DNA from 3 places in the Streptomyces sp. NPDC056835 genome. Region 1 is predicted to be linked to each of the others. Evidence: predicted binding sites of a transcription regulator. Region 1 holds the regulator's gene; each other region holds the start of a gene.

Region 1 (3,274 bases):
CGACCACCAGATCCGGTTCGGCGGGGACCTCCGGCGCGGGCGTGGACTTCTTCCACGGGGGCGTCAGATCAGGGCTGTAGCTGCGCATGCGCACGACGATAGGCCGGAGCGCGGCGCCCCGGCTACGACGCCCCGGCACACGCGGTTACGCCCCCTCCCGTTACGACGCCCCGGCACGCGCCACCGCGCCCCTCCGGTCACGACGCCCCGGCGCGCGCTGCCAGCGCGTCGCGCTGCGCCCGTACGAACGCCGCGTCCACCACCGCCCCGTGCCCCGGCACGTACAGCGCGTCCTCGCCGCCCAGCGCCAGCAGCCGGTCCAGGGCCGCCGGCCAGCGCGCGGGGACCGCGTCGGGGCCCGCCTGCGGCTCCCCGGACTCCTCCACCAGATCGCCGCAGAAGACCACCGCCGGGGAGCCGGGCACCAGCATCGCGAGATCGTGGGCGGTATGACCGGGCCCGGCGTTCGCGAGAAGGACCCGGAGGCCACCCAGGTCCAGCGTCACCTCCCCGGACACCGCGTGCCGGGGCGCCACCAGGACGTCCACCGCCTCGGCGGCCTCCGCGGCGGCGACCCCGTGGCGTACGGCGTCCTCGTACAGGCCCGCCGCGTCCCGGGCGAACAGCTCCGCCATGCCCACGGCCCCGTACACCTCCGCCCCCGCGAACGCGGCCGTCCCCAGCACATGGTCGAAGTGCGGGTGGCTCAGCGCGATATGGGTCACACGACGGCCGCCGAGCGGCGTCCGCGTCCGTGCCCGGATTCCCGCGCCCTCGCGGAGCGTGGAGCCCGTGTCGTACAGCAGTGCCCCGTCGGAGCCGACGGCCAGTCCGGTCGTCGCGTCCCACCCCGGCAGCCGCAGCCGCCCCACTCCTGGAGCCAGCCGCTCCCACCCGGACTCTTCCCAGACGTTCATACCGGGACGCTACGGGACGCTATCGGCAACGACCAGCGCGATCGCGGGGTAGCGTGGTCGGCTGCTCTTGCTAGCGGTGTACCCCACGGCCGTACACTGGCAGGGGGAGTGCTGGCACTCCTCCAGAGCGAGTGCCAAGGCCGGAACGACGGACGAGAGCTGGAGGTGTGCGATGCTCAGCGAACGCAGGCTGGAGGTGCTGCGCGCCATCGTCCAGGACTATGTCGGGACGGAAGAGCCCGTCGGCTCCAAGGCGCTCACCGAGCGGCACAAGCTCGGTGTCTCCCCGGCGACCGTACGCAACGACATGGCGGTGCTGGAGGACGAGGGCTTCATCGCCCAGCCGCACACCAGCGCGGGCCGCATCCCGACGGACAAGGGATACCGGCTCTTCGTCGACAAGCTGGCGGGGGTCAAACCCCTGTCCTCGCCGGAGCGCCGCGCCATCCAGAACTTCCTGGACGGAGCCGTCGACCTCGACGATGTCGTGGGCCGTACGGTACGGCTGCTGGCGCAGCTCACCCGGCAGGTCGCCGTCGTCCAGTACCCCTCGCTGACCCGCTCGACGGTGCGGCACGTGGAGCTGCTGGCGCTGGCGCCCGCGCGGCTGATGCTCGTTCTGATCACGGACACCGGACGGGTCGAGCAGCGCATGATCGACTGTCCCGCGCCGTTCGGCGAGACCTCGCTCGCGGACCTGAGGGCCCGGCTCAACAGCCGGGTGGTCGGGCGCCGCTTCGCGGATGTCCCGCAGCTGGTGCAGGACCTGCCCGATTCCTTCGAGCAGGAGGACCGGGGGACCGTCACCACGGTGCTCGCGACCCTGCTCGAAACCCTGGTCGAGGAGACCGAGGAGCGGCTGATGATCGGCGGTACCGCCAACATCACCCGCTTCGGACACGATTTCCCGTTGACCATCCGGCCGGTGCTTGAGGCGCTGGAGGAGCATGTGGTGCTCCTCAAGCTGCTCGGCGAGGCCAAGGACCCCGGCATGACCGTACGTATCGGGCACGAGAACGCCCATGAGGGCCTCAACTCCACGTCCGTCGTCGCGGTCGGCTACGGTTCGGGCGACGAGGCAGTCGCCAAACTCGGCGTGGTCGGACCGACCCGCATGGACTACCCCGGAACGATGGGAGCGGTACGCGCAGTGGCACGTTACGTCGGACAGATCCTGGCGGAGTCGTAAGTGGCCACGGACTACTACGCCGTACTCGGCGTGCGCCGCGACGCATCTCAGGACGAGATCAAGAAGGCATTCCGCAGACTCGCGCGCGAGCTGCATCCGGATGTCAATCCCGATCCCAAGACGCAAGAGCGCTTCAAGGAGATCAACGCCGCCTACGAGGTGTTGTCGGACCCGCAGAAGAAGCAGGTCTACGACCTCGGTGGGGACCCCCTCTCGCAGAGCGGTGGCGGGGGCGCGGGCGGATTCGGGGCCGGTGGCTTCGGCAACTTCTCCGACATCATGGACGCGTTCTTCGGTACGGCGTCGCAGCGCGGCCCGCGGTCGCGGACGCGGCGCGGCCAGGACGCGATGATCCGGCTGGAGATCGACCTCAACGAGTCGGCCTTCGGCACGACCAAGGACATCCAGGTCGACACGGCCGTGGTCTGTACGACGTGTTCGGGCGAGGGCGCGGCGCCGGGCACCTCGGCGCAGACCTGTGACATGTGCCGAGGCCGCGGCGAGGTCTCGCAGGTCACCCGGTCCTTCCTGGGCCAGGTCATGACCTCGCGGCCGTGCCCGCAGTGCCAGGGCTTCGGTACGGTCGTGCCGACGCCGTGCCCCGAGTGCGCGGGCGACGGCCGGATCCGGTCCCGCAGGACGCTCACCGTCAAGATCCCGGCCGGGGTCGACAACGGCACGCGCATCCAGCTCGCGGGCGAGGGCGAGGTCGGCCCCGGCGGCGGCCCCGCCGGTGATCTGTATGTCGAGATCCACGAGCTGCCGCACGCGGTGTTCCAGCGGCGCGGCGACGATCTGCACTGCACGGTCACGATCCCGATGACCGCGGCCTCGCTCGGCACGAAGTGTCCGCTGGAGACGCTGGACGGCCTGGAGGAGATCGACGTACGTCCTGGCACGCAGTCGGGCCAGTCGATTCCGCTGCACGGCCGGGGCATCACGCATCTGCGGGGCGGCGGCCGGGGCGACCTGATCGTGCACGTCGAGGTGATGACCCCGTCGAAGCTGGACCCCGAGCAGGAGCGGCTGCTGCGGGAGCTGGCGAAGATGCGCGGCGAGGAACGGCCCACGGGCCAGTTCCAGCCGGGGCAGCAGGGGCTGTTCTCGCGGCTGAAGGACGCCTTCAACGGCCGCTGACGGTACGGGTTTCGGTGAATGGCCCGGGGAC
Region 2 (3,274 bases), on a different contig from region 1:
CTTCAAGGCCGGACTCGACGTCGTACGGCCGCAGAAGCCGGACACCATCGCCAAGTCCCTGGCGATCGGCAACCCGGCCGACGGCCCGTACGTCCTGGACATCGCCCGCCGCACCGGCGGAGCCGTCGAGGACGTCACCGACGAACAGATCGTCGACGCGATCAAGCTGCTGGCGCGCACCGAGGGCATCTTCGCGGAGACGGCCGGGGGTGTGACCGTCGGCGTGACGAAGAAGCTGATCGAGGCCGGTGTCCTCGACCCGGCGCTGACCACCGTCGTCCTGAACACCGGTGACGGTCTCAAGACGCTCGACGCCGTCGCCCCGACGACCGGCCCGACGGCGACCATCCGCCCGAGCCTGGACGCGTTCCGCGACGCCGGCCTGGCCGGCAGCTGACGACCACACACGACGTTTCCGACGTTTCGGAAGACGGAAGGCAGAACACCACCATGAGCGTCAACGTCCGCATCCCCACCATTCTCCGCACATACACCGGCGGCAAGGCCGAGGTCGCCGCCGAGGGGGCGACCCTCTCCGAGGTGATCGAGTCCCTGGAGGCCAGCCACCCGGGCATCGCCGCCCGCGTCCTGGACGACCAGGGCAAGCTGCGCCGCTTCGTGAACGTGTACGTGAACGACGACGACGTCCGCTTCGAGCAGGGCCTGGAGACCGCCACCCCGGCGGGCGCCGGCGTCTCGATCATCCCCGCCGTCGCCGGGGGCTGATTCCCCGGATTTCCTCCGCTCTGTGACTGGTACGGCCCCCTCCGTAAGAGAAGCGGAGGGGGCCGTTCTACATGGTTGAGCGCGGTACAGTATGGGAACGCCGCGCTGTCGCCCCTGCCGAACGCATGCGAGAACGCGACAACATGGGGTCGAAGTCGGAGTGCCGTATGCGCCGTAGGTGCGCTTTGCCCGGCCCGACTTGCCCTGGAACGCAGGGAATTCAACGCTATGCGTGTTCAGCCATGCCCAGAATTCTCGTCCGATTGACCTGTTGCAGAGGGCAGTTGGGCAGATACATTCAGCCGCGGTCGACGCGTTCCGACGCGAAGTGTGGCCCCGTGCAAGGGCCAGTAATAGGGGAGTTAGGCATGGCTCAGGGCACCGTCAAGTGGTTCAACGCGGAGAAGGGCTACGGCTTCATCGCGGTAGACGGTGGTGCGGATGTATTCGTCCACTACAGCGCGATCCAGATGGACGGTTACCGCACCCTTGAAGAAGGTCAGCGAGTGGAGTTCGAGATCTCGCAGGGCCAGAAGGGTCCGCAGGCGGACATGGTCAAGCTCGCCGTCTGATCCCGGCGCGATCGGCCACCGACGCACTGACGTACGTACTCACGCTCACGCTCACGCTCACGCCGAAGGGTCCGCACCCCCGAACAGGGGATGCGGACCCTTCGGGCGTTCCGGAGGCATGCGTTCCGGAGGGGGTCGGAGGGGGGCCGGAGGGGCCGCTGCGCACTGGAGGAGCTTGCACTCTCGGGGGTCGAGTGCTAATCATTGGCGTTAGCACTCTGCAAGTGAGAGTGACAACTTAAGGACCGGGTCGGTGAGGCCCGAAGAGCCGGTGGAGCAAGGAACCGCACGGCTCTCAGGCCGTCCGTCGCGGGCGCCAGCACGGTCCGTGAGCAATCCTTCCCCAAGCTCTCAACTGCGTCGAGCAGGGGAGACCCCATCCGTCCGGGAGGACCACTTCACATGGCCAAGATCATCGCGTTCGACGAGGAGGCACGGCGCGGTCTTGAGCGCGGTATGAACCAGCTCGCCGACGCCGTCAAGGTCACCCTTGGCCCCAAGGGCCGAAACGTCGTCCTTGAGAAGAAGTGGGGCGCCCCCACGATCACCAACGATGGTGTGTCCATCGCCAAGGAGATCGAGCTGGAGGACCCGTACGAGAAGATCGGCGCCGAGCTGGTCAAGGAAGTCGCCAAGAAGACGGACGACGTCGCCGGTGACGGTACGACCACCGCCACGGTGCTCGCCCAGGCCCTGGTCCGCGAGGGCCTGCGCAACGTGGCCGCCGGCGCCAACCCGATGGCCCTCAAGCGCGGTATCGAGAAGGCCGTCGAGGCCGTCTCGGGCGCCCTGCTTGAGCAGGCCAAGGACGTGGAGACCAAGGAGCAGATCGCTTCGACCGCCTCCATCTCCGCCGCCGACACCCAGATCGGCGAGCTCATCGCCGAGGCGATGGACAAGGTCGGCAAGGAAGGCGTCATCACCGTCGAGGAGTCGCAGACCTTCGGCCTTGAGCTTGAGCTCACCGAGGGCATGCGCTTCGACAAGGGCTACATCTCGGCGTACTTCGCCACCGACGTGGAGCGTATGGAGGCGTCCCTGGACGACCCGTACCTCCTGATCGTCAACTCCAAGATCGGCAACGTGAAGGACCTCCTTCCGCTGCTGGAGAAGGTCATGCAGTCGGGCAAGCCCCTGCTGATCATCGCGGAGGACGTCGAGGGCGAGGCGCTGTCGACCCTGGTCGTCAACAAGATCCGTGGCACCTTCAAGTCCGTCGCCGTCAAGGCTCCGGGCTTCGGTGACCGCCGCAAGGCCATGCTCAACGACATCGCCATCCTCACCGGCGGTACGGTCATCTCCGAGGAGGTCGGCCTCAAGCTGGAGAACGCCGGCCTGGACCTGCTGGGCCGCGCCCGCAAGGTCGTCATCACCAAGGACGAGACCACCATCGTCGACGGTGCCGGTGACAGCGACCAGGTCGCCGGGCGGGTCAACCAGATCCGCGCCGAGATCGAGAACAGCGACTCGGACTACGACCGCGAGAAGCTCCAGGAGCGCCTCGCGAAGCTGGCCGGCGGCGTGGCCGTCATCAAGGCCGGCGCCGCGACCGAGGTCGAGCTCAAGGAGCGCAAGCACCGCATCGAGGACGCGGTGCGCAACGCCAAGGCCGCCGTCGAGGAGGGCATCGTCGCCGGTGGTGGCGTGGCTCTGCTCCAGGCTTCCTCGGTCTTCGAGAAGCTTGAGCTGACGGGCGACGAGGCCACTGGCGCCGCGATCGTCAAGCTCGCGCTGGAGGCTCCGCTCAAGCAGATCGCCGTCAACGGTGGTCTTGAGGGCGGCGTCGTCGTGGAGAAGGTCCGCAACCTGACGGTGGGTCACGGCCTGAACGCCGCGACCGGCGAGTACGTCGACATGATCGCCGAGGGCATCATCGACCCCGCGAAGGTGACGCGCTCTGCCCTGCAGAACGCCGCCTCCATCGCGGCGCTGTTCCTCACCACCGAGGCCGTCATCGCCGACAAGCCGGAGAAGGC
Region 3 (3,274 bases), on a different contig from region 1:
CGTGACCCGCGTCGGCCTCTTCCTCGGCCGGCTTCTCGACGACCAGGGTCTCGGTCGTGAGCAGCAGCGAGGCGATGGACGCGGCGTTCTCCAGGGCGGAGCGCGTGACCTTGACCGGGTCGATGACGCCGGCCTTCACCAGGTCGACGTACTCGCCGGTCGCGGCGTTGAAGCCGTGGCCCTTGTCCAGCTCCGACACCTTGGAGGTGATGACGTAGCCCTCAAGACCGGCGTTCTCGGCGATCCAGCGCAGCGGCTCGACGACGGCGCGGCGGACGACCGCGACACCGGTGGCCTCGTCGCCCTCCTTGCCGAGGTTGCCGTCGAGCACCTTGGCGGCGTGCACCAGAGCGGAGCCACCACCGGAGACGATGCCCTCCTCGACCGCGGCGCGGGTCGCGGAGATGGCGTCCTCCAGACGGTGCTTCTTCTCCTTCAGCTCCACCTCGGTGGCGGCGCCGACCTTGATCACGCACACGCCGCCGGCCAGCTTCGCGAGGCGCTCCTGGAGCTTCTCGCGGTCCCAGTCGGAGTCCGTGGACTCGATCTCGGCCTTGATCTGGTTGATCCGGCCCGCGACGTCGGTGGAGTTGCCGCCACCGTCGACGATGGTCGTGTCGTCCTTGGAGATGGTGACGCGGCGGGCGGAGCCCAGCACGTCCAGACCGGCCTGGTCGAGCTTGAGGCCGACCTCCTCGGCGATGACGGTCGCACCGGTGAGGGTGGCGATGTCGCCGAGCATGGCCTTGCGGCGGTCACCGAAGCCGGGGGCCTTCACCGCGACGGCGTTGAACGTGCCGCGGATCTTGTTGACGACGAGGGTGGAGAGCGCCTCGCCCTCGACATCCTCGGCGATGATCAGCAGCGGCTTGGAGCCACCCGCCTGGATGACCTTCTCCAGCAGCGGCAGCAGGTCCTGGATGCCGGCGATCTTGCCCTGGTGGATCAGGATGTACGGGTCGTCGAGGACGGCCTCCATACGCTCCTGGTCGGTCACCATGTACGGGGACAGGTAGCCCTTGTCGAAGGCCATGCCCTCGGTGAAGTCCAGCTCCAGACCGAAGGTGTTGGACTCCTCGACGGTGATGACACCGTCCTTGCCGACCTTGTCCATCGCCTCGGCGATCAGCTCGCCGACCTGCTCGTCCTGGGCGGAGAGCGCGGCGACGGCGGCGATGTCGGACTTGTCGTCGATCGGGCGGGCGGTCGCGAGGAGCTCGTCGGACACGGCCTTGACCGCGGCGTCGATGCCCTTCTTCAGGGCGGCCGGGGAAGCGCCGGCGGCGACGTTGCGCAGGCCCTCGCGGACCAGCGCCTGGGCCAGCACGGTGGCGGTGGTGGTGCCGTCACCCGCGATGTCGTTGGTCTTGGTCGCCACCTCCTTCACCAGCTGGGCGCCGAGGTTCTCGTACGGGTCCTCGATCTCGACCTCGCGGGCGATCGTGACACCGTCGTTGGTGATGGTGGGGGCGCCGAACTTCTTGTCGATGACGACGTTGCGGCCCTTGGGGCCGATCGTCACCTTCACCGTGTCGGCAAGCTTGTTGACGCCGCGCTCAAGGGCGCGACGGGCGTCCTCGTCGAACTTCAGGATCTTCGCCATGGGAGCTTCTCTGTCCTCTCAATGAACTGCGCCCCTGTCCGCCCGGCAATCGCAGGGGGGCCAGGGGCGCAGTCCAAAAGCAATTAGGTGAATTACTTCTCGATGATCGCGAGAACGTCGCGAGCCGAGAGGACGAGGTACTCCTCGCCGCTGTACTTCACTTCGGTGCCGCCGTACTTGCTGTACAGGACGACATCGCCGACGGAGACGTCGAGCGGAAGCCGCTCGCCGTTCTCGAATCGGCCCGGGCCCACGGCCAGGACGACGCCCTCCTGGGGCTTCTCCTTGGCGGTGTCCGGGATAACCAGGCCAGAGGCCGTGGTCTGCTCGGCGTCGAGCGGCTGGACCACAATGCGGTCCTCAAGCGGCTTGATGGCAACCTTGGTGCTGGCGGTCGTCACGATCCGACCTCCCCCTTCGGAGATCTCACGGGGTTAACTGTCTGAGGGTGGCGACCAGATAGATCCGTCGTCGCGGGTGCCGGACCTGTCAGTCGCGCTTTGGCACTCTCCAGTGGGGAGTGCCAGACCCGAGACTATGACCGCGATTAGCACTCGGTCAAGCGGAGTGCCAATGAGCGCGGTCGTGGCGGATCTTTTCTCGCTATGGAAACGCGTCTCCGGGGGCCGGGGTTCCTTACGGGCCGGCCCCCTCGACCGGGCCCCCGGCCGCCCCTTCGCCCTCGCCTTCGTACGACTCGGGCAGGACGGACGGGCAGTGCCGGAGCGGTGGCGACGGCGGCGTGGGCGTGGAAAACGGCGGGGACGGCGGGAACGGCGGCGAGGGCGGTGGTGCGGGCGACATCTCGTGCAGCCCGCAGACGGGGCGTACGGGAGCACCCGGCGCGGACGGGGACGCGGACGGAGGCCCGGGCGTCGACCCCGCTCCCGGCCCCGGACTCGCCGCCGCCGATCCCGACCCCGCCGATCCCGACCCCGCCCCTGGTCCGGGCCCCGGCAGCGGCACGGGCACCCGGGGCGGGCCGGAGTCATGGGGGTTCACCCGCTGCGCCGCCTTACGGCCGAGCCGTTCGATCGGGTCCATCGGGTCCATCGCGCCGGCCGACTGCGCGCAGCCGGCCGCGAGGAGCGCACCGGCTGCCAGCACCCCGGCCAGCAGCCGGTGCGCGGGTTTCATACGTAGTCCTCCAGCCTGCCCACGGCGTACCCCTTGTCGGTGACGACCTTCATCACATGGCGGATCATGTCGGGCATGGAGCCCTTCCATTCGTCCCGCCCGCGGAAGTGGGTCAGGATGATGTCGCCGGGGTGCATGTCCCGGTCCCACTCGCGCCACTCCATGTGGTCGGGGAACGCCTCGGACGCCCAGATCGGGGCGGCCTTGATCCCGCAGTCCTTCGCGGCGCGCAGCGTGTCGGCGTTGTAGTTGCCGTACGGCGGCCGGAAGAGCGTGGGCCGCTTCCCGTAGTTCTTCTCCAGCAGGTCCTGCTGGCCGCAGATCTCCCGCCGCTGCTCCTCGTACGACAGACCCGGCATGTACGGGTGGTTGAGGGTGTGGTTCTGGATGGCGACCCCGCGGTCCCGCATCTGCCCGAAGTAGCCGTAGTTGTCGTTGATGACGTAATCGCTGAGGAAGGCGGTGTAGGGGATCTTCAGCTCGCTCATCATCCGCAGCAGTTCGGGGTCCTTCTCCGAGCCGTCGTCCATCGTC

Evidence for each region. The regulator HrcA, encoded in region 1, represses chaperone genes, less so after heat shock. The targets are predictions, from matches to a motif close to TTNGCACTCNGNNNNNCNGAGTGCNAA.
Region 2: groL (chaperonin GroEL) is a predicted target of HrcA. The motif match lies at 1,509-1,535, and genes of this name have one in related genera.
Region 3: groES (co-chaperone GroES) is a predicted target of HrcA. The motif match lies at 2,151-2,177, and genes of this name have one in related genera.

Annotation. Positions count from the first base shown of each region.
Region 1 covers NZ_JBHUBB010000001.1:418,215-421,488, reverse strand. Annotated here, with positions in the region: gene ACFRMN_RS01935 (DUF3097 domain-containing protein) at 1-88, opposite strand, end outside; gene ACFRMN_RS01930 (MBL fold metallo-hydrolase) at 198-917, opposite strand; gene hrcA (heat-inducible transcriptional repressor HrcA) at 1,090-2,106, shown strand; gene dnaJ (molecular chaperone DnaJ) at 2,107-3,243, shown strand.
Region 2 covers NZ_JBHUBB010000024.1:109,594-112,867, forward strand. Annotated here, with positions in the region: gene thrC (threonine synthase) at 1-397, shown strand, start outside; gene ACFRMN_RS25980 (ubiquitin-like small modifier protein 1) at 451-726, shown strand; gene ACFRMN_RS25985 (cold-shock protein) at 1,095-1,298, shown strand; gene groL (chaperonin GroEL) at 1,701-3,274, shown strand, end outside.
Region 3 covers NZ_JBHUBB010000002.1:185,991-189,264, forward strand. Annotated here, with positions in the region: gene groL (chaperonin GroEL) at 1-1,603, opposite strand, end outside; gene groES (co-chaperone GroES) at 1,696-2,004, opposite strand; gene ACFRMN_RS03270 (hypothetical protein) at 2,240-2,740, opposite strand; gene ACFRMN_RS03275 (polysaccharide deacetylase family protein) at 2,737-3,274, opposite strand, start outside.